4 regions of the Gardnerella sp. KA00255 genome follow, and region 2 is predicted to be linked to each of the others. Evidence: riboswitches for the same ligand, from Rfam matches in the RefSeq annotation. Region 2 holds a riboswitch; each other region holds the start of a gene.

Region 1 (5,154 bases), 170 kb from region 2:
TGATAAGTCTAAGGACGGAGATAAAGACAAGCGTGATGACGTGTTCGAGAACACTCCTGCGTTCAAGAACGCGACTGCTAAGGGTGATGAAGCTGCCAAGAATGCTCTTGAAGACTATAACAAGAAGCTTAAGGCTGCTAAGGATCTACTTGATAAGTTTGACCGCGCAACTGGCAAGCCAAAGGCTCTCAAAGCAGGCGAAAAGGCTCCAACTCAGCAGGAGCTTGATAAGGCTCTAAAGGATCTTCAGGATGCCAAGAAGAAGATTACTGACGAGTACAGCACGGTCAAGTATGATTTGCGTCAAGAGGCTGGTAAGGATTCTGATTTCACTAAGTCTCCTGAGTATCAGAATGCTCAAGCTAAGGGTGATGACGCGTCTAAGCAGGCGCTTGACGAGTACAAGAAGGCGCTTGACGAAGCTAATTCTGTGCTTGGTGATCCTAATGCTACGCAGGCTCAAGTTGACGAGGCTTTGAAGAAGCTTAAGGCTGCTAAGGATAAGCTTAGGGATGAGAATGGCACGGATAAGTCTAAGCTTAAGACTGAGGCTGATGATGATGCTAAGTTCCGTAAGTCTTTGTACTTCATTATTGGCAATAAGGATGATATTGAGGCTTACAACACTGCTTTGGCTGAGGCTAAGAGCGTGCTTAAGGATCCTAATGCTACTCAGTCTCAGGTTGATGAGGCTTTGAGGAAGCTTCAGGATGCTAAGTATAAGCTTAATCATCCGTTTGGCGCTGGTAGTGGTAGCGGAATCGGCTATGACACTAATGCTGGTGATGGTTTTGCTGTTGAGACTAGTGATTCTCAGAGTGCTTCGGTTGATAAGTCTGCTTTGCAAGTCGAAGTTAATAACGCTGTAAACACTAACGCTAACACTGCGGAGGCTAGAGCTTATAGAAAGGCTTTGGATGAGGCTAAGCGTGTGCTTGCTGATAAGAATGCTACTCAGGCTCAGGTTGATGAGGCTTTGAAGAAGCTTAAGGCTGCTAAGTCTGCGTTGCTTAATAGTTTGCGTGGTGCTTCTGGTAATGCTGGTGGTCTTGCTAAGACTGGTGCTGAGACTGGATTGTTCGCAAGTATTGCTGCGGCCTTTGCCGGCCTTGGTGTTGCAGGAGTAGCTTCTCGCCGTCGCAAGCATTCCAACGAGTAGTTTCGCGCTTTGACTGAGCCTGAAATTATTGAATTTCAGGCTCAGTCAAAGCGGAAACTCGCTTAAGTTGGAAGTCCAGTGGACTTCCAACGCGAGTTTCGTAAACAAATCCCTCGCGATTATCATCCGATAGTCCGCGAGGGATTTTTGTATGCTTAATGCGATAGATTGCCGTGAGGAGTGGGTGTTGCTTGGTCGAGCAATATAAGAGTGGAGCGATTCTAAATAAATTCCCACATAATCCAATCCTATTGGGAATCAAAACTTAACTAAGAATTCAAACACTAGTAGCACAAGCATAAAAACTATGTACTGTACGAGAGCGTAACGTCTGCGAGACAAGTAACACCCACCCCTCACCTCCACAGCCATATCCTCGCTTGCGTTGAAAGCGCACTGTGCTTTCAACTTTGAGCTTCCCCGATTTTGTTTACTTATGTACCATCTAAGTCCACAAAATCAAGAACACCTCCCCGATTTTGTTTATCGACACGCCCAATAAGTAAACAAAATCAAGAACAGGATGCCAGTGAGGGATAAGGATTGCTTGGTCGAGCAATATAAGAGTGGAGCGATTCTAAATAAATTTCCACATAATCCAATCCTATTGGGAATCAAAACTTAACTAAGAATCAACCACTAGTAGCACAAGCATAAAAACCATGTACATCACGAGAGCGTAACGTCTGTCCTCACGGCTAATTGCCGCTCGGCTGAGCTTGCGTTGAAAGCGCACTGTGCTTTCAACTTTGAGCAAGCTCACGCTCCGAATTGCTTTCGCGCGCTACGCTTTAAGCGCTCAAGCAGGTCGTCGCGCTAGTAATCCTTATCTCTCACCGCCACAGCCATATCCTCGCTTGCGTTGAAAGCGCACTGTTCTTCACATGCCAAATCAGCCGAACGGCTATGCCGTGAGGATCAGTGCTCATGCAGTTCGTCGCGTAACAACAACGCTTAGTTTTGTGATTCGACATACAGAGTAAATTAACAGATTTTCTGTAAAAGTGTTAAAATGCTGAACGGTACTGTGATGAAATTCACATAGTTTCGTTACATCTACCTGCAGCATTCGCATATTGCTAAGTTAGCAATATTACAATGTTCTGCATTTGTAATTCTTGAAGGTCAAGATTTACAGATACGGGAGCTTGTTCTATACAGGCTGAGAGGGCGGAAGCCGACCGTAAACCTGATGCGGGTAATGCCGCCGTAGGGAAGGAGTATTATGCGAAATATTCGTATTATTGGTGCAGGTATTATTGGTTTAGCAACAGCTTGGAGACTTACGGAAGCTGGCGTAAAAGTTAGCATAATCGATCCAGATCCAGTCTCCGGCGCTTCTCACCATGCTGCCGGCATGTTAGCTCCTACCGCAGAAATGCAATATCAGCAAGAAGCGTTGTATCCGCTTATGTTTGAGTCCGCAACCATGTATAAGGAATTGGTTGATTCGGTTGCAAAGTACACCGATAAGCCAACCGGCTACTTAGAGTGCGGCTCTTATGTAATCGGTGGTGACGCTGCAGATAACGAGCACGTAAACGAGTTGCTAAACTTGCAGCATCGTTATGGACGTAGAGCTGAGCATATTTCTGTGAGTAAGCTTCGTGAAATTGAGCCTGCGCTTTCGCCGACGATTGCAGGCGCTGTAAGCGTGCCGGATGATCATCAGATTAATCCTCGTCAGTTTACTGCAGCAATGATTGATGCACTTGAAAAGCGTGGTGTTGTTATTGAGCGTCGCGCAAGCACTCCAGACGATTTGGGTCCAGACACAGTTTTGGCATCTGGCTTGGGTGCTAAGGATATGCTTCCTCAGCTTAAGCTTCGCGCTGTGTGGGGCGATATGATTCGTATGACTATTCCAGAGCCTTTGCGCCCAATTTTGAGCTCTGTGGTTCGTGGATTTGTGCATGACCGCCCAGTTTATTTGGTTCCTCGCGCTAAGGAAACAGGTGAGCTTGTGCTCGGTGCTACTTCTCGTGAAGACGACCGCGATATTCCAAAGGTTGGCGGCGTGCTTGATTTGCTTCGCGATGCCGCAAGCGTGCTTCCTGGAATTCAGGAATGCTCGATTACTGAGGTTACTGCCGGTGGTCGTCCTGGAACTCCAGATGATTTGCCATTCATTGGTATTGATCCTAAGACGCATACCACGATTTCCACCGGTTACTTCCGTCACGGCATTTTGCTCACAGCTTTGGGCTCTTCCTTGACTACAAAGCTTGTGCTTGAGCAAGAGTTGACTGAGAAGGAAAAGGGCTTCTTGGAGAGCTGCAATCCTGCTCGTTTCTAGTGACACTCGCTTCTAGTGACGCAAGTTTTAATAGACGTTAATAAAGGTTGAACTATGCAAATCGTCGTCAATGGTGAAACTACTCAAGTTCAAGATGGGTCGACTGTGGCAGATCTTGTCGCGCATCTTTATGGCCCAGATGCAGGTCCTGGTATAGCTGTTGCCATTGGCGACGATGTACTTTCGCGCGCTCAATGGAAATCAACCATCATCTGCGATGGGGATAAAATCGAAATTCTCAGCGCGGTTCAGGGCGGCTAATCCTAAATAGTAGGCTGATCCTAAATAGTAGGCTGATCCTAAATAAGGACTGATTGCAAATAGGAAGTTGGATTCCAAATAGGCGCCTGATTCCAAATAATTTGAGTATAGTTTCAAAAAATTTATATAAAAGGCTTAAAGGCTTAAAATGTCAGAAAATAATACAGAAAATAATGAAGAAAATGTCGATACTTGGCAGCTTTGCGGTAAGACTTTGCATTCAAGGCTTTTGCTTGGCACTGGTGGCATGACGAGCATTGACATTATGGAAAAGTCACTTGTGGCTTCAGGCGCGGAAGTAGCAACGGTTGCTTTGCGTCGTCACGCAAAAACTGGCGTTGATATTTACGGTATGTTGCAGCGTCATAATATTAACGTTTTGCCAAATACTGCTGGTTGCAAAACTGCGCATGATGCTGTTCTTACGGCAAAAATGGCTCGTGAATCGCTTGGAACTGATTGGATTAAGCTCGAAGTGATTGCAGACGACGATACTTTGCTTCCGGATACTCGCGAAGTTTTGCTTGCTGCTGAAAAGCTTATTGAAGAAGGATTTAGCGTTCTTTGCTACACGAACGACGACCCGATTGTGGCTCGTCGCCTTGTGTCGCTTGGCGTGAAAGCTGTTATGCCTGGTGGTGCTCCAATCGGTACTGGCCTTGGCATTTTGAATCCTCGAAACATTGAGCTGATTGTTCAAGAATGCAAGGAAGCTGGAGTTCCTGTGATTTTGGATGCTGGCGTTGGCACTGCTTCCGATGTTGTTAAAGCTTTCGAAATCGGATGCTCGGGCGTGCTTCTTGCAAGCGCTGTAACTCGCTGCCCAGATCCAGTGAAAATGGGTCGCGCAATGGCTGCTGCTGTTACTGCTGGAAAGCTTGCTCACGATGCTGGCCGTATTCCTAAGCGTGAACATGCGCTCGCTTCTTCGCCTGTTGAAGGTCGCGCTTGGGCTGATTCTGTACTGTAAATTTTGTACTGTAATTTTTCGGCATATTTTTCAGCATGACGATTAATAAAATTTACGACAACCTGCAGGAGCTTGAGGCGGAGCGCACTTGTCGCCACTTGCTCCTGCCGGGCTTTACGCGTGAACATCAGCAGTTACTTCGCGATGCAAAAATCTGCATGGTTGGAGCAGGTGGACTTGGTTCGCCATGCTTGCTTTCGCTTGCTGCGGCAGGAGTTGGCGAAATCACGATTTGTGACGACGACGTTGTTGAGCTTTCTAATTTGCAAAGGCAGACTTTATACACAGTCGATCAGTGCGGCAAATCTAAAGCGCAACTTGCAGCTAAACGCTTGCAGGCGTTATCTCCAGGTTTAAAAATCAATCTTGTAGATAGATTTAATGAAGATAACGCAAAACAGCTTGTAGAAAGTCACGACTTGATAATTGATGGTTGTGATAATTTCGCTACTCGCTTTTTGATTGCGG
Region 2 (5,154 bases):
GAATTGTCTTGATTTTACTTCTGAACAAGAATTTTATGCTTCTATAAAAAATTTTGATAAAAGTCGATTAGATGAATTTACTAAAGAAGAACAAATAAAATTAGCGTCGTTTGTACTGAATTATGAAAATAATAACGGCGATTTTGACCATGTTTATGATAGAGAAGCGTTGCAACTTATAGAAAAGTGGAAATCTGAAAGTAACATAGCAAAGAAATAAATCATATTGGGCACTAGCACACTGCAGTTAGTGTACAATATTTTTGCCGCTTACCCTATTGGGTAGCATAAAGTATAGGAGTCTTCCTGCGTTGAAAGTCGGCTTCATGCAGTCGGTGATTTACTCACCTTAGGCGTTGTGTGGGCTCCTTTATTTGTTGGCTTTCAAAACAGTAACAATGCACTAGTAATGCTCAATCGCGGCTATTTATTACTGCACAGTTTGGTTTTTGTATTGGAAGGCAGGCGAACTACTATAGACTGTCGAAAACACCAAATCAACTGGTGAAATAAACAAAACACAAGCCAAAACTGTCGAAAAACGCACACAAAACGACACGCCAAAAAACACAAAGCTTGCATTTGTAAATATTTCGGGTATAGTAGTTACTCGTGCTTCGGCGCTGACATTGTCAGTAAGAATGCATCGCGGACATAGCTTAGTTGGTAAAGCGCGACCTTGCCAAGGTTGAGAGCGCGGGTTCGAGTCCCGTTGTCCGCTCTAGGTCCGATGAGTTATTCGACCTTACGGTGGGTTAGCCAAGCGGTTAGGCAGCGGCCTGCAAAGCCGTATAGATGAGTTCGACTCTCGTACCCACCTCGAAGTTAGAGACTTAGTTTCTAGCATCACAACCGGGCGGTTGGCGCAGTGGTAGCGCACTTCCCTGACACGGAAGGGGTCACAAGTTCGAACCTTGTATCGCCCACTCGAAAGGAATGCCTTTCACGCATAATTAAAAAAATTTTGGGTGATTGGCGCAGCGGCTAGCGCACTTCCTTCACACGGAAGGGGTCATAGGTTCGATTCCTATATCACCCACAATATGTTCGCAGTGTAAAATCGCTGCGTTTTTTGTTATCTGGCTATTTTTTTATTTTCTAACTTTCATATGAAAATTTTTTGCATGCGAACACAAATGTGGCCCTAAGTGGAAGCAATATTTCATAGCAGTCAACCAACCAACCAACCATCCAGCCAGTCAGTCAACCAGTCAACCAACCATCCAGCCAGTCAGTCAATCAGCCAACCAACCAACCAGCTAAGCAAGCAACCAATCATTTCTTCACAGAAACACACATACTAATGTTCATTTTGAGTTCATTTAATATCGTGCTATACTCATCCGAGTACAAGTGAAAATTGCAGGGGTACTGGAAACAGTTGAGAAACACCCTTTGAACCTGTTTTGTTAAGACATGCGTAGGGAGCAATTACAGTAAGTGATTTCTTTCTATCACGATTTTCGTGATATCTTGCGTTGCCACAGAGTAGTAGCAATTACACGAGTATCAACTAAACAATTAAAAAAAACTAAAAACCAAACACCAAAACTAAAAACCAAACACCAAACAAAAAACCAAAAAAATATCCGCCTGAATATCACTTTTGGGAAAACTTGCACAAGTGAGGAGGAATACTGCACATGATTGATAGCAGCATAAGTGCTGAAACTATAGAATCAGCCATAAGCTGGCTTGCAGGATTCACAGAAAAACCAGGAGAGCAAGGAGTTACTCGACCTCTTTACACAAAATCTTGGAAACAGGCTCTTTTTTCTCTTCGTCAACGATTTGAAAAACTCGGTATGACTGTAGAATTCGACCAAGTTGGAAACCTAATTGCAACTATTGAAGGATGTGAAAAGCCAGAAAGCATAATAGCTTGTGGCTCGCATATTGACACAGTGTCAAGAGGAGGCCGTTTCGATGGCCAACTTGGAATAGTTGCAGCCTATTTAGCAATTAAGAATTTACTTACTAGATATGGAAAGCCAAAGAAAAGTCTTCGCATTATCTGCTTAGCAGAAGAGGAAGGCTCACGTTTCCCATACGTATTCTGGGGTTCAAAGAATTTCTTCGGACTTGCCAAAAAAGAGGACGTAGAAAATATTTGCGACAGTGAAGGTGTTCCTTTCGAAACAGCAATGCGTGAAGCTGGGTTCAATTATCAAACAACTCAACCTAAGTTCGCAAATCTTGAAGCCTGGATTGAGCTACACATTGAGCAGGGACCAACGCTTTACAGCAATCACGAAGATTTAGGTATTATCACTAGCATTGCCGGTCAGCACCGTTGGGATATTCATCTTAAAGGCGTACAAAATCACGCTGGCACAACAATGATGTCCTACAGGCACGATGCAGTAGATTGCATGTCTCATATAATCGCCAAGAATCTTGACAAAGCTAAGCAAGCAGGCGACCCACTGGTACTTACTTTCGGTAGAATCAGCGTAGTTCCAAATCAAGTAAATATTGTTCCTGGAGAAGTTACTTTTTCAATGAACTGCCGTCATACAGATAAAGCTTTTCTTGATAAATTCTTGCAGGAACTTGACGAAGATATTCACGAAACTGCCAAGTCTTATGGAATTACAGCGCGGATTGATAAGTGGATGTCTGATGATCCTACACCACTTAGCGACGATATTATTAATCTTTTGAAAGATCAAGCTAATGAGCAAGGTTATGCGTACAGAGTCATGCATTCAGGTGCTGGTCAAGATACGCAAATTTTTGCTCCGTTTGTAAAATCCGGAATGATTTTCGTTCCTTCAAAAGATGGTATTAGTCACGCTCCAGAAGAGTACACAGATCCACAAGACGCTGTTCACGGAGTAAAGCTTTTACGAGATGCTCTGCATAGTTTGGCTTATGAGGACTAACTAAAAAACCAACTAAAAAGATAACGAAAACCAAACAAAAACCAAAGAAATAGAAATCTAGAAAGGACGCAAAAGGCATATACGATGCAAACTTCACTGCTTAATTAATCGCAGCGAAGAAAAGTGAATATCGAATGAGAGTACAACGCTTATTCACGAATAAGAGGCTGATACGAAGGGGCGCACCACCACGGGTACGACATCCTTTCGTATCTTTTTTATTTTTGAGCAAAGTTGCGATTATTACTTTCAAAAAAACTCAAAATAAAAAACTCAAAACACAAAAAAGAATCAAATATACAAACAAGAAAAGTAAGGAGGTGCGCATGCAAATTAGTAAACTGTTACAAGATGAGCCAGTAGATAACAAAAACTTGGAATGTTACCGCGAGCGCGGCTACACTAACGAAGATTTACTGCCAAAGCCGCAAGAAAAACGCACAATGAGCGCTCTTAATTTCTGCACTTTGTGGATGCAGTCTGTACACAATATTCCTAATTATGCTGCAGTTGGCGCGTTCCTTTTAATGGGATACTCTCCAATTTACGTAATGATTGGTATCATGCTTGGCGCAATTCTTACAGCAATTGTCATGGTTGCTAACGGTGTTGTAGGTTCCAAATACGGCATACCGTTTTCAATGCATTTGCGCGCAACATACGGAAAAGCAGGCGCTCAACTACCAGGATTCCTCAGGGGAGTAGTTGCTGCAATATGCTGGTATGGAATTCAAACATATATAGGTGCGAAAGCTTTAGAGATTCTAGTTGGCAAAATTTGCCATGGGTTTCTTACGTTTGGAAACGAAATACCATTCGTAGGTTCGCACATACCTATTATTATTTGCTTCGCAATATTTTGGTTGCTTAATTTGGCGATTGGTTTAGGCGGAGGAAATACTCTTAATAAGCTAACTGTAGTATTAAGCCCACTTATTTACGTTGTTTTTGGTTGTATGAGCGTATGGGCTATTAGCTGTGCTGGTGGATTATCTGCAATCATGCAATATCGTGCTACTGTTCAAGCGCCAACTAATTACGGTCTTGGTCTTTTCATGATGATGGTTGTAAATTCTGTATTGGGCGTGTGGGCTGCTCCTGCCGTTTCTATTGCTGATTTTACGCAAAACGCAAAGTCAACTATGGCTCAACTAAAAGGTCAAATTGCTAGCTTCTTGCTGAGTTACGCGCTTTTTGCTTTTACAAGCGTAGTTATTTTAGTGGGCGGATCGCTTTTTTACCATGAAACTATTACAGATGTTCTTGTTATCATAAACAAGTGGGATAATCTTCCTGCAATTGCAATAGCTACTGGGTTGCTTCTACTTACTACAGTTTGCACAAATGCTACTGGCAATATTGTTCCTGCAGCATACCAGCTAACTGCTTTAGCTCCGCGATTTGTAAATTATAAACGTGGCGTAATTATTGCAGCTCTTGTAAGCACTGTGCTAATGCCGTGGAAGTTTATGGCTAATATTACAGGATTCTTAAATCTTATTGGTATGCTTTTAGGTCCTATTGTAGGTGTTCTACTTGCTGACTATTACGTAGTAAAGCACACTCATATTGATCTTGATCAAATTTATTACGATACAAATAGTTCGTCAAAATCTGCTTATTCTGGAACTAATTGGATATCTTATACTGCTACGATACTTGGTCTTTTATTTGCTCTTTCCGGGCAGATAATTCCTATATTTTCACCACTTACGCAAATCTCATGGATTGTGGGATGCGCTGTAGGATTCGTGTGTCAAATATTACTATCAAAAGTTTTTCAGTCAACAATGGCTAAAGAAAGGAAATAATATGAACTACGATGTAGTAATCACAAATGGTTTGGTTGTATTCGATAATGAAGCAACTAAAGCAGATATAGCAATTAAAGATGGCAAGTTTGCCGCTTTTGGAAGCAACTTTGCAGCCGATAAAACTATTGACGCAACTGGTTTAATAGTTATTCCTGGAAAAGTTGATTCTCATGTTCATATTAACGCTCCAGGCGGAGGCGTTCGCGATGATTGGGAAGGTTTTGTAACAGCAACTTCTGCCGGCGCAAAAGGCGGTATTACTACAATGCTGCAAATGCCTTGCAATCAAATTCCTGCTACTACTGATGGAAAGTCATTTGAAGCAGTGCTTGAAGAAGCCGACGGAAAGCTCAAGGTTGATGTTGGTCAAACTGGTGGCTTGGAACCACAAAACCTCAATGGCGGAATATGTGAGCAAGATAAGCAGGGTGTTGTTAATTACAAGGCCTTCCTTG
Region 3 (5,154 bases), 190 kb from region 2:
GAAGAATTATCTGATCGTTATGGTGAGCCGCCTAAAGCTTTCGAAGCTTTGTGTGATGTTGCTAGATTGAGATTTGCTGCCAGTAAATTAGGCATTACACAAATAGCTTCGCAAGGTAAATCTGTGAGAGTTATAGGTATGGATCCTAAAGAATCGTTGTTAATGAGATTAAAGAGGATTTATAAGTCAGTACAGTATCGTCCACTTACGCATATGCTGATTATTCCTGCTCCATTTGAATCATCATTAGGATCTAGTTCTATGAATGAATCAGATATTCTTAAGTGGTCTAAACAATTACTTGAAGATTTAGCGTGGTGATTTGTAATATCTGATTTGTAATATCTGTTGCAATATAAGTATTAAAAATATTTATTGCAATGCCATGCGCAGTTCGTCTTCTATTTCAACGTGATTATTTGGACGCTTTTGTGCATCAAGTTGGCTTCGATCAATATTCCAGTTTTTCTCAATGATTCCGTCTTTGATCATAAGAATTCTGTCAGAAAGTCTTACTGCTTCAGAAATATCGTGCGTGACCATTATTGTGGTCCAGCCATGTTTTTGCCTTAGATTATCAAGCAAATCTTGCATGTCTAAACGAGTTAAAGCGTCTAATGCTCCGAAAGGCTCGTCTAAAAGTAGTAATTCAGGATTATGAACTAAAGCTCTAGCTAATGAGACTCGTTGTGCTTGACCACCTGAAAGTTCTGACGGCCATTTCGAACCGCAATTATTAAGTTGCATATCGTTAAGAGCTTTTTCTGCAATAGATTTTAGTTCTGATTTGTTTCCTTGCATGCCGAAAACTACGTTCTTACTTACTGTTAGCCATGGTATTAATCTTGCGTCCTGGAAACCTATTGCTTGATGTTGCGTGACGTTTATTGTTCCAGAATCAGGTTTGATTAATCCTGAAATAACTTTAAGAAGAGTGGTTTTCCCACATCCTGAGCGTCCGATTAGAGATACAAATTCACCTTTTTTAATATTTAGATTTATATCTCGCAATATTTTAGCGTTATTTTTAAAAGTTACGCCAATATGTTCTAGAGTAACGCAGTAAGAGTTATTTTTAGTCTCATAGTTTTCTTCTATTTGAGTGTTCATATTTTACTCCTACTGCGTTGCTCTAAATCATGTTTATATAATATATATAACTTTGTTATACAAACTTGTTATATAACTTTGTTCTAATTTTGATTAATCAGTTATATATTTATTTTGATATTTAATTTTTGTTTTTACTGATATGTGTTTTATAGATATATGGATTAATTTACTTCGAGCAATCCATTACAGAATCTTTCAAATTCTTTGGAGCTTGCTTAATTAAACCATATTTCACGTATTCTTTAGCCTGAGTTTCCATCATTTCCAAACCTTTTTCATCGATTGGACGAATAGTTGGATTGTCAAACTTTTCAATTTGCTTAATAATAGTTTCGCTTGCTCCGAGCTGCTTGTAAGCGTTTCCAATAACATTGTTTTCTTTATGAGACTTTTCTGCTTCGCGAACAAGAGCCTTGTACATCTTCTTAACAAGATCCGGATGCTTTTGAGCAAAGCTCTTAGAAACAATGTGAATGGTGACGTTCATATTGCCGTACTTTTTAGCATTTACAAGCAACTTTGCGCCTGGAGTTGTCATTGCTGCAGCAAGATTCTGATCGAATGAGGAAATTGCGTCGATTTGTCCAGAAGTAAATGCTGCCTGGAAGTTCTTAGGGCTCATCTCAACTTTGTTAACTTTAGAAACATCTAAGCCGCTTTTATCGAATGCGCGGTGAAGCATGTAATCGCCAGTGTCACCGTTGTGAATAATAGCAACTTTCTTGCCATACAAGTCTTTTAGTGTTTTCACGCCGCTTTTTGCGGATGCAACGATTCCTTGGGAATCACCATTGTAATATTCGAGTGCAAAAGCAACCCATGGCTGTCCTTCAGCAATCAAATCAATGAAGCGTCCAGTTCCAGTGGTTGTAGCATCTGCATTTCCGCTCATCACAGCAGTAAGACCGTCAACTGGAGTGTAAGGACCAGTGTAAACTACTTTAGATTTGCCAAATTCGTCTTGAAGGAATTTCTCATTTTTCAAAGTAGTTAAATAATTTGCTGTAGAAAGATAAGCAACTCTCATAGTTCCAGCGTCTTTTGAAGAAGCGGTTGATGATTTTTGTGAGCTTCCGCAAGCTGCAAGAGATACAGTTGCACAAGCAGCGCAGATTAATGCAATAATGCTCTTTTTAGAAAATCGCATTTTTAAATTAGCCATGATATATAGCTCCTTTTGTTTGGTTGTTATTGTTTGTTGTTTGTTTGGTTGTTATTATTTGGTTGTTGATTCTAAATATTGACTAATTCTTAAAAAGCAATTTAATGCATTTTAAAAAGTAGTTAATTTTAGAAAAATGTTGATATTACTAGATTATTTGCGTGATTTTCTATCTAATCTGCGTTCAGGTATAAGAAGATACTCTAATATATTTGCAGTAAGCTCAGATCCAAGACCTGCAATTGCGTACATAATAACGCATGCCATCATTTGATCTGGTCTAAAGAATTCTTGTGCTCTTGAAAGAATGTATCCAATTCCAATAGAAGAATTAACTGTTTCGCAAGTCACTAATGCAACCCATGCTACAGATATTGCAAATCGCAAACCTGTCATAAAACTTGGAAGTGTGCCGCGAAGCAAAATAGATATAAAAATAGTAGATTTTTTAACGTGATAAACCTGCGCTAATTCAAGAAGTTTTGGATCAATATTACGCACTCCATCGCGAATATTAACGTACATAGGTCCAAAAACACCAACGGCTATAAGCGCTATTTTCATCGTTTCATCTATTCCGAGGAAAATTATTAATATTGGAGCTAAAGCCGGGAATGGAATTGACCTCAACATGTGGCTTGGTTTATCAACAACAATATTGCCAAGCTTACTGCCTCCTGCAAGTATTCCTGCTGGAACAGCAAAAATAATTCCTAATAAAAGTCCTAAAAGAACTCGTAAAATACTTATTCCTAAGGATTTTAATAATATGCCTTCATTGTTTAAATCAATAAAAGCTTGTATTACTTCATATGGGGATGGCAAAGAACGGTCTTCGATTGGAGAAAGAGTTGTGAAAAACCACAAAACCAAAATGAGGATAGTTGAAATCCACACTTTGCACGAAGATACCGCTTTAAACGCAATCTTCAATATGTTCTTCGCTTTATTAGGCGAACTGTAAGTCATGCGACAATCCCTTCGATAGTTTTAGCTATATCAGGTTCGACGAGTGTATTCTCAGCGCAACACTGTACATATTGTTGTTTGGCACGATGTAGTTGCGCACCCCGTGTCTGAGGTCATTATCTATTAAGGGTATGGACAAGTATTATTTAAAAGCGATATTTATAAACGATATTCGTGTAAAAATCGATGATCTGCTAATTTGACTCGAAGTAAATCAAGATATTGTGAACGTTCACGGCATAAACACAATGGAAGAATCTATAACGTCCATAAAACGCACTAATGTTAAAAGAGTCATCACAACCCATAAGTATTAAGGAGTAGTTGTGGCAGCTATTGAAAGCGTATATGCACGCGAAATTTTGGATTCCCGTGGAAATCCTACTGTTCAAGTTTATTTGGAAACTGAAGATGGCGCTCAGGGCATTGGTTTAGTACCTTCTGGTGCTTCAACTGGTGAAGCTGAGGCTTGGGAACGTCGCGATGGCGACAAGTCCCGTTACCAAGGCAAGGGTACCTTGGAAGCAGTCAAGGCCGTCAATGAGGTTATCGCACCTAAGGTTATTGGCATGGATGCCACTGACCAGCGCGCTCTTGATGAAACTATGATTGAGCTCGATGGCACTCCAAACAAGGGCAAGCTTGGCGCAAACGCTATTCTTGGCGTTTCTCTTGCTGCTCTTTATGCAGCTGCTGAATCTGCAGAGCTTCCATTGTATCGTTACATCGGCGGAACTAACGGACACATTCTTCCAGTTCCAAACATGAACATCATGAACGGTGGCGCTCACGCTGACTTCGCAACCGATATTCAGGAATACATGATTTCTCCATACGGCTTCGCAACCTACAGCGACGCTTTGCGCGCCGGCGTTGAGGTTTATCACACCTTGAAGAACGTTTTGAAGAAGGAAGGCTTGGCTACTGGTCTTGGCGACGAAGGCGGCTTCGCTCCAAAGATGAAGTCCAATGAGGATTCCTTGAAGTACATCATGGATGCGATCGAAGCTGCAGGTTATGAGCCAGGCAAGCAGATTGGTATTTCTCTTGACGTTGCTTCTTCTGAGTTCTACAACAAGGAAACTGGTAAGTATCGTTTCGATGGCGAAGAGCGCGAATCTGCTTACATGCTTGATTACTACGAGAAGCTCATCAACGAGTATCCAATCGTTTCCATCGAAGATCCATTCCAGGAAGAAGGATGGGATGATTGGGCAGAAATCACCAAGCGTCTTGGCGATCGTTTGCAGTTCGTTGGCGATGATTTGCTCGTCACTAATCCAAAGCGTTTGGCTAAGGGTATTGAGCTTGGAGCAGCTAACTCCTTGCTCGTAAAGTTGAACCAGATTGGTTCCGTTACCGAAACCCTCGACGCTATTGAGCTTGCAACCAAGAATGGCTTCACTTCCATGGTTTCCCATCGTTCTGGTGAAACCCCAGATACCACCATTTCTGATCTTGCTGTTGCTAAGAACACCGGCCAAATCAAGACTGGTGCTCCTGCTCGTGGCGAGCGTATTGCTAAGTACAACCGCTTGCTTGAGATTGAGGAAGAGCTTGGTTCTACTGCTCAGTACGCTGGTTACAGTGCATTCAAGGCTTGCAAGAAGTACGTTAAGTAGTTTCATAGTTTTGAATTGCATTTTGATAAGCTACAATAAGCTAATTTGAATATGCTAAACGGTCGGTCACTTCGGTGGCTGGCCGTTTTATATAAAAATAAAACTGAATTAAAATATCTAAAGCAATAAATAAAACTGAATAAAACAATTTAAAAAATATAAAAATTGCATAAAACTGAATAAAATTGCATAAAGCAATCTAAAACAAATATAAAACAATTTGGGGGTCTGTATGAGTTCGTTAGTATACATAAGTTCTGGAAGCAATATTGGGGATCGTTTAAATAA
Region 4 (5,154 bases), 610 kb from region 2:
AACAAAAGTTGAATTATCTAAATCTGTATTATCTAAATCTGAATTCGGATAATCTGAAGAATCGCAATCGTCAGAAGACGAGTCACAATCAGCAGAATCATAAGCGTCAGAAGACGAATCACAATCGCAAACATCTTCAATAGAAACAGCAGCAGCGCGCATAAAACCATGACGTGCAGCTTCAATCACATAATCCGGATAAGCTCCTCTAAATGATTGCACTGATTCATCTGGATTAGCAGTTAAAACTATGCGAACACCAACTTCAGATAGAGAATTCAGAAAATCTAAGCCGCCTAAAGTAACATCCTGAAAATCGTCAACAACAAGCATAACTGGAATATTCGCTAAACCATCTTGCAAATCTGCCAATTCTTTAACAGCTTTAGACGCAGCAATCATCAAACCAGAAGAATCATAACGAGCCGAATTATTATAATCCTTGCGAAGTCTATCTTGATATTCCTTGCGCAAACGAAAAGCTAAACTCCACTGAGTGCGCAATCTTTCGATATAATCCGCGCTATATAAACTCGCATAATCTTTAGTTAAATCTTCTAAAACACGAGATTCATCATCACTAGAAACTATTGATAACTCATCCAAACGAGCAATCATATCTCGTAATTCATGCACAAAAGCAGAGTTAATTAAAGACTGATCCTGATTATTTTCATTATCTAAACGAGTATTTGAAGCATTATTAGAATCTTTATTAAAATTCTTAGAAAAATCTTTAGAATCTCTAGAATCTTCATCTCTAGCATCTCTAGCATCTTTAGAAAGACTGTCTGAATTTACAACAACGCAATTCCACTGATAGTTATTAAAATATTGCGCAAAAAGTTTGCAAGTTTCGCAACTTCCATTATCTCCCCTAACAACTTCCAACATATGCGTATGAATCACACTGCGCAATAGAGAATCCTGCTCCGCTCCATTAAGTAAACGCGGCTTTTGCGTATGCTTCAAATTAGATAAAGCAGAAATAATGCGAAAAGCTAAAGCAGACAAAGTTCCAACAGGCCTTGATTGCAAAGACGCACCCAATTTATTAATTATTTCATTTGAATAGCGAGCTGCAGAATTACGATTTTGCACAACAACAGTTACAGGGCCATAAGCACGATTTTGAGAAAAATCTTTATAATATGACATGCCATCAAGAGCAGCTTTAATAGCAAATCGCGTTTTACCCGTATTTGGAGCACCAAAAACAAGAAGCGTATTAGTCGGTTTTTCGTAAGTCTGCACTGAAGAATTATCCGGAGTAGATGAATCTGAAAAGCTATGCGAGCGCAAAGTACCATCAAATAATGCTTGCAAGTAATTCATATACCACTCCTTTGTTTAAGACTATTGATTATTATACGATTCACTACACTTAAGTACCCTTAAGTACCCTTCGCTACTCTTAAGTACCCTTAACTACTCTTCATTACTCTTCATTACTCTTCATTACTCTTAACTACTCTAAAGCGCCAAAAATAGCCAAAAACTAATGAATCACCAAGCAAACAACCCTAAACTACCCTTAACTACCCTTAACTACCCTTCCTACTCTAAAGTACTCTCTCTTAATCACTCTTCAGCACCCTTAACATCACAATTCAAAACTCAAAATATTTAGCTTAATAAAGCTTAATTGCATACTTCATACAAAAAAACACAATCCTTTTTTGAAGAATCATATACTGTGTAAAAATATTTTTTTATAGTTAAATCATTATTGTTGGTGATTTAAACTCACTTAACAAATACAAATCATGCTCGAACTAATGCGAAAATAAGAGATATGGAAAGAATATGTCTGAAAATTTACAAAACGTTGAGGAAAATACTTCAAACACGCAGCAAAACACGCAAACTCTTACAACCCACGACTACACTGTTCGCACAGTCATACGCATAATCGCTATTGTCGCTTCAATTTACGGAATGGCAGCCTCATGGGAAGGCTGGCTATCACTTTCATACTTCACAAATCTTTCTAATCTTATGATTTGCGTAGCTCTTGCAGGCTCACTAATTTGGGATACGCTAAACGTAATCAATCGAAACAAAGAAAATTCTAATTGGATTGATACAAAAACTAACGCTTGGTATATTTTCAAATTCATGATGACAATTTCTATTGCCGTCACATTCACACTCTACTTATGCTTCCTCGCTCCAACGAACAAACTAGGATTCATCGGAGCATACATGAATAACGGAGCAAGCAGCCTTTGCGTTCATTTCATAACGCCGCTTTTAGCTATAGCTGACTTCGTTCTTTACGATTACTTGTTTAAATCAAAGCGTTCACACATACTTTTCGCAACAGTTCCACCATTGGCATACGTGGCATTTTCAGTATTATTAAGCGAATTCGCAAACGTAAGATGGGGAGAACATGCCATGAAAGCTCCTTATAATTTCTTAAATTATGGAGCTAAAGCAGGATGGTTTGGATTTGCACCAGATACTTTTAACGCAACAACTCTTGGCGTGGGAGTCGCGTACTTACTCGTTATTTTCACGCTTATCTTTATTGGAGTAGGACAATTATTCCTAACGCTTAAAGATATTCGCGCGCGCAAAATGGCGTAACGCGTATAGCGAGAAAAGTGACGCTATATGTGGCTAGTATAGCTGGAAAAGTGACGAACAAAATAGCGTTATATATAGCGTAATAAATAAAATCCGAATAACGTCATAACGCGCATATATAGTCAAATATGGGTTCGGGGTGCGCAAAAGCGCTGAGATTATACCCGTTGAACCTGATCTAGTTAGTACTAGCGAAGGGAAAATCATGACTACTATGTCGTGCCATCAAAATAGTGAATTCTCAAACAATGCTCGTCGCAAGCAATTCGTTCAAGACGTGCGCGAATGTATTGAAACTTTGCGAGCAAAGAATCCTCTAACACACTGTGTAACAAATAATGTTGTTCAAGAAATAACAGCAAATGTTCTTCTTGCAGCAGGAGCATCTCCAGCAATGGTTATAGACGCCAACGAAGCTGAAGTATTTGCTCAAATCGCTTCTGGAGTATTAATAAATCTTGGAACATACAGACCAGTAGACAAAGAATCTATGGATGCTGCAATACGCGGAGCTGTAAAAGCGCATACACCGTGGGTTCTTGACCCTGTTGCAGTTGGCGGATTACCACCTCGCACCGAATACGCGCGAGAAATTGTTAAAAATCAACCTGCTGTAATCCGTGCAAACGCTTCAGAAATCTTAGGTTTAGCTGGAGAAGAAAGCGGAGGCAAAGGCGTAGACGCTGGAGACTCGGTTGATTCGGCAGTTGCAGCAGCTAAGAAGCTAGTTAAACTTTATGGATCCGTAGTAGCTATTTCTGGCGAAAAAGACGCTATTTATGGCCACGGATGCTCAGCTCGCGTTTCAGGCGGAAACGAGATAATGACAAAAGTAGTCGGCACTGGCTGCTCTCTTGGTGCATTAGTAGCAGCATACGTTGGAGCAAATCGAAATAAGCCTTTTGCTGCAACAGTTGCCGCACACGTACATGCTGCCGCAGCAGGAACCTGGGCAGCACAACGTTCAACTTCACCAGGATCATTTAGAACATTATGGATGGATGCGCTTATGGATTTAAGCGCAGACGAAATGATACAACTAACAAATATTGAATTCGAACTCGACCCCGTTGACTGGTCTTTATATTTCATAACAGACCCAAAGATGAGCGATAGAGCTGAAGAAGATATTGCAGTTGATTGCGTTAAAGGCGGTGCGAGCGTAGTCCAATTGCGCGATAAGTATGCAGATAGCGAAACTTTTAATAATAAAGCTCAAAGTTTACGTGAAAAAATGCTTGCTAACGGTTGCGGAGACGTACCTATTTTCGTTAATGATCGTTTAGAATGCGCTAAAAACTTAGGATTCAACTTACATGTTGGACAAACAGATACTCCTTATATTGAAGCGCGTAAATCTATTCCTGCAGAATGGATGGTTGGACTTTCTATAGAAAACTTAGACCAGTTAAATTACGTTTATGAAGAATGCGCTAAAGAAAATGTAGCATTGCCTGATGTTATTGGAATAGGTCCAATTTGGCCTACTGCCACTAAACCAGACGCTGCTCCTGCTTTAGGCATTGAAGGTCTAGAAAAGATTGCCAAACAAGCTAAAGAATTCGGCATTAGCGCGCTCGGAATCGGCGGCGTTAACGAAAGCACTGTGTTCCCTATTAAAAATACTTCCGTAAATGGCTTATGCGTGGTATCTGCTCTTATGCTCGCAGAAAACCCTTGCGAAGAAGCACATAAATTACGCGATACTATCACGAAAGAATAAAATTAATGAATAATGAATCTGTCCAGATAGACACTCAGTCAAGTCAATCAGCCCAAACTCAATCGGTTAATCAAGTGTACGAAGCGAATCTAAGGCCATCTTCCCTACCTTCTTTAGAAGAGCCGATTATTCCGCGAGTGCTAAGCATTGCAGGCACTGATCCAACAGGCGGAGCTGGAATTCAAGCTGATTTGAAATCAATCATGGCATCTCACGGATATGCAATGTGCATAACAACGAATTTAGTTGCTCAAAACACTTGCGGCGTGCGCGAAGTTTACACTCCACCAACTGAGTTTTTGCAAGCGCAACTCGAAGCAGTATTTGACGACGTAACTATTGACGCTGTGAAAATCGGCATGCTTGGAGACGAATCATATATAAGACTAGTTCAAAACTGGCTTAAAAATCATCCAGTTCCTGTTATTGTGCTAGATCCTGTTATGGTAGCAACTTCAGGAGATAGATTGCTTGAAAAATCTGCAGAAAACGCAATGCGCGAATTTGCAGCTTGTGCGGATGTTATTACGCCAAACGTGCCTGAACTCGCAGTATTATGCGATAAACAGCCTGCATCTAATTTCGAAGAAGCTTATGCACAAGCAAGCGAATGGGCTGCAAAAAACAATACGATTGTTATTGTTAAAGGCGGTCATTTAACAGACAAAGATGCCGGAAATACTGTTGTATTCCCAGACGGACACAAAACACACGTTCCTTGCCCTAGAGTTGACACAACAACAACGCATGGAACCGGCTGCTCGCTATCGTCTTCGCTCGCAACACGCATAGGATTAGCGTTACGCGAAGGAAAGAATCTACAAGATTACAATACTGTA

Evidence for each region. Region 2 has a riboswitch for thiamine pyrophosphate ahead of HXT51_RS00685 (hydantoinase/carbamoylase family amidase). Riboswitches for the same ligand answer to the same signal wherever they lie in the genome.
Region 1: linked by a shared signal. The riboswitch ahead of thiO (glycine oxidase ThiO) and the one ahead of HXT51_RS00685 (hydantoinase/carbamoylase family amidase) in region 2 are both predicted to bind thiamine pyrophosphate.
Region 3: linked by a shared signal. The riboswitch ahead of HXT51_RS01425 (ABC transporter permease) and the one ahead of HXT51_RS00685 (hydantoinase/carbamoylase family amidase) in region 2 are both predicted to bind thiamine pyrophosphate.
Region 4: linked by a shared signal. The riboswitch ahead of thiM (hydroxyethylthiazole kinase) and the one ahead of HXT51_RS00685 (hydantoinase/carbamoylase family amidase) in region 2 are both predicted to bind thiamine pyrophosphate.

Annotation. Positions count from the first base shown of each region.
Region 1 covers NZ_CP058374.1:65-5,218, forward strand. Annotated here, with positions in the region: TPP riboswitch at 2,290-2,392, shown strand; gene thiO (glycine oxidase ThiO) at 2,385-3,455, shown strand; gene thiS (sulfur carrier protein ThiS) at 3,510-3,716, shown strand; gene HXT51_RS00020 (thiazole synthase) at 3,865-4,686, shown strand; gene HXT51_RS00025 (HesA/MoeB/ThiF family protein) at 4,722-5,154, shown strand, end outside.
Region 2 covers NZ_CP058374.1:169,498-174,651, reverse strand. Annotated here, with positions in the region: gene HXT51_RS00710 (KAP family P-loop NTPase fold protein) at 1-220, shown strand, start outside; tRNA gene HXT51_RS00705 (tRNA-Gly) at 649-721, shown strand; tRNA gene HXT51_RS00700 (tRNA-Cys) at 750-820, shown strand; tRNA gene HXT51_RS00695 (tRNA-Val) at 855-926, shown strand; tRNA gene HXT51_RS00690 (tRNA-Val) at 967-1,039, shown strand; TPP riboswitch at 1,355-1,444, shown strand; gene HXT51_RS00685 (hydantoinase/carbamoylase family amidase) at 1,644-2,885, shown strand; gene allW (allantoin permease) at 3,212-4,696, shown strand; gene allB (allantoinase AllB) at 4,698-5,154, shown strand, end outside.
Region 3 covers NZ_CP058374.1:361,040-366,193, reverse strand. Annotated here, with positions in the region: gene mfd (transcription-repair coupling factor) at 1-321, shown strand, start outside; gene HXT51_RS01435 (ABC transporter ATP-binding protein) at 373-1,110, opposite strand; gene HXT51_RS01430 (ABC transporter substrate-binding protein) at 1,280-2,275, opposite strand; gene HXT51_RS01425 (ABC transporter permease) at 2,429-3,244, opposite strand; TPP riboswitch at 3,234-3,358, opposite strand; gene eno (phosphopyruvate hydratase) at 3,571-4,866, shown strand; gene folK (2-amino-4-hydroxy-6-hydroxymethyldihydropteridine diphosphokinase) at 5,099-5,154, shown strand, end outside.
Region 4 covers NZ_CP058374.1:782,746-787,899, forward strand. Annotated here, with positions in the region: gene HXT51_RS03100 (UvrD-helicase domain-containing protein) at 1-1,335, opposite strand, end outside; gene HXT51_RS03105 (hypothetical protein) at 1,807-2,592, shown strand; TPP riboswitch at 2,718-2,809, shown strand; gene thiM (hydroxyethylthiazole kinase) at 2,798-4,315, shown strand; gene HXT51_RS03115 (bifunctional hydroxymethylpyrimidine kinase/phosphomethylpyrimidine kinase) at 4,342-5,154, shown strand, end outside.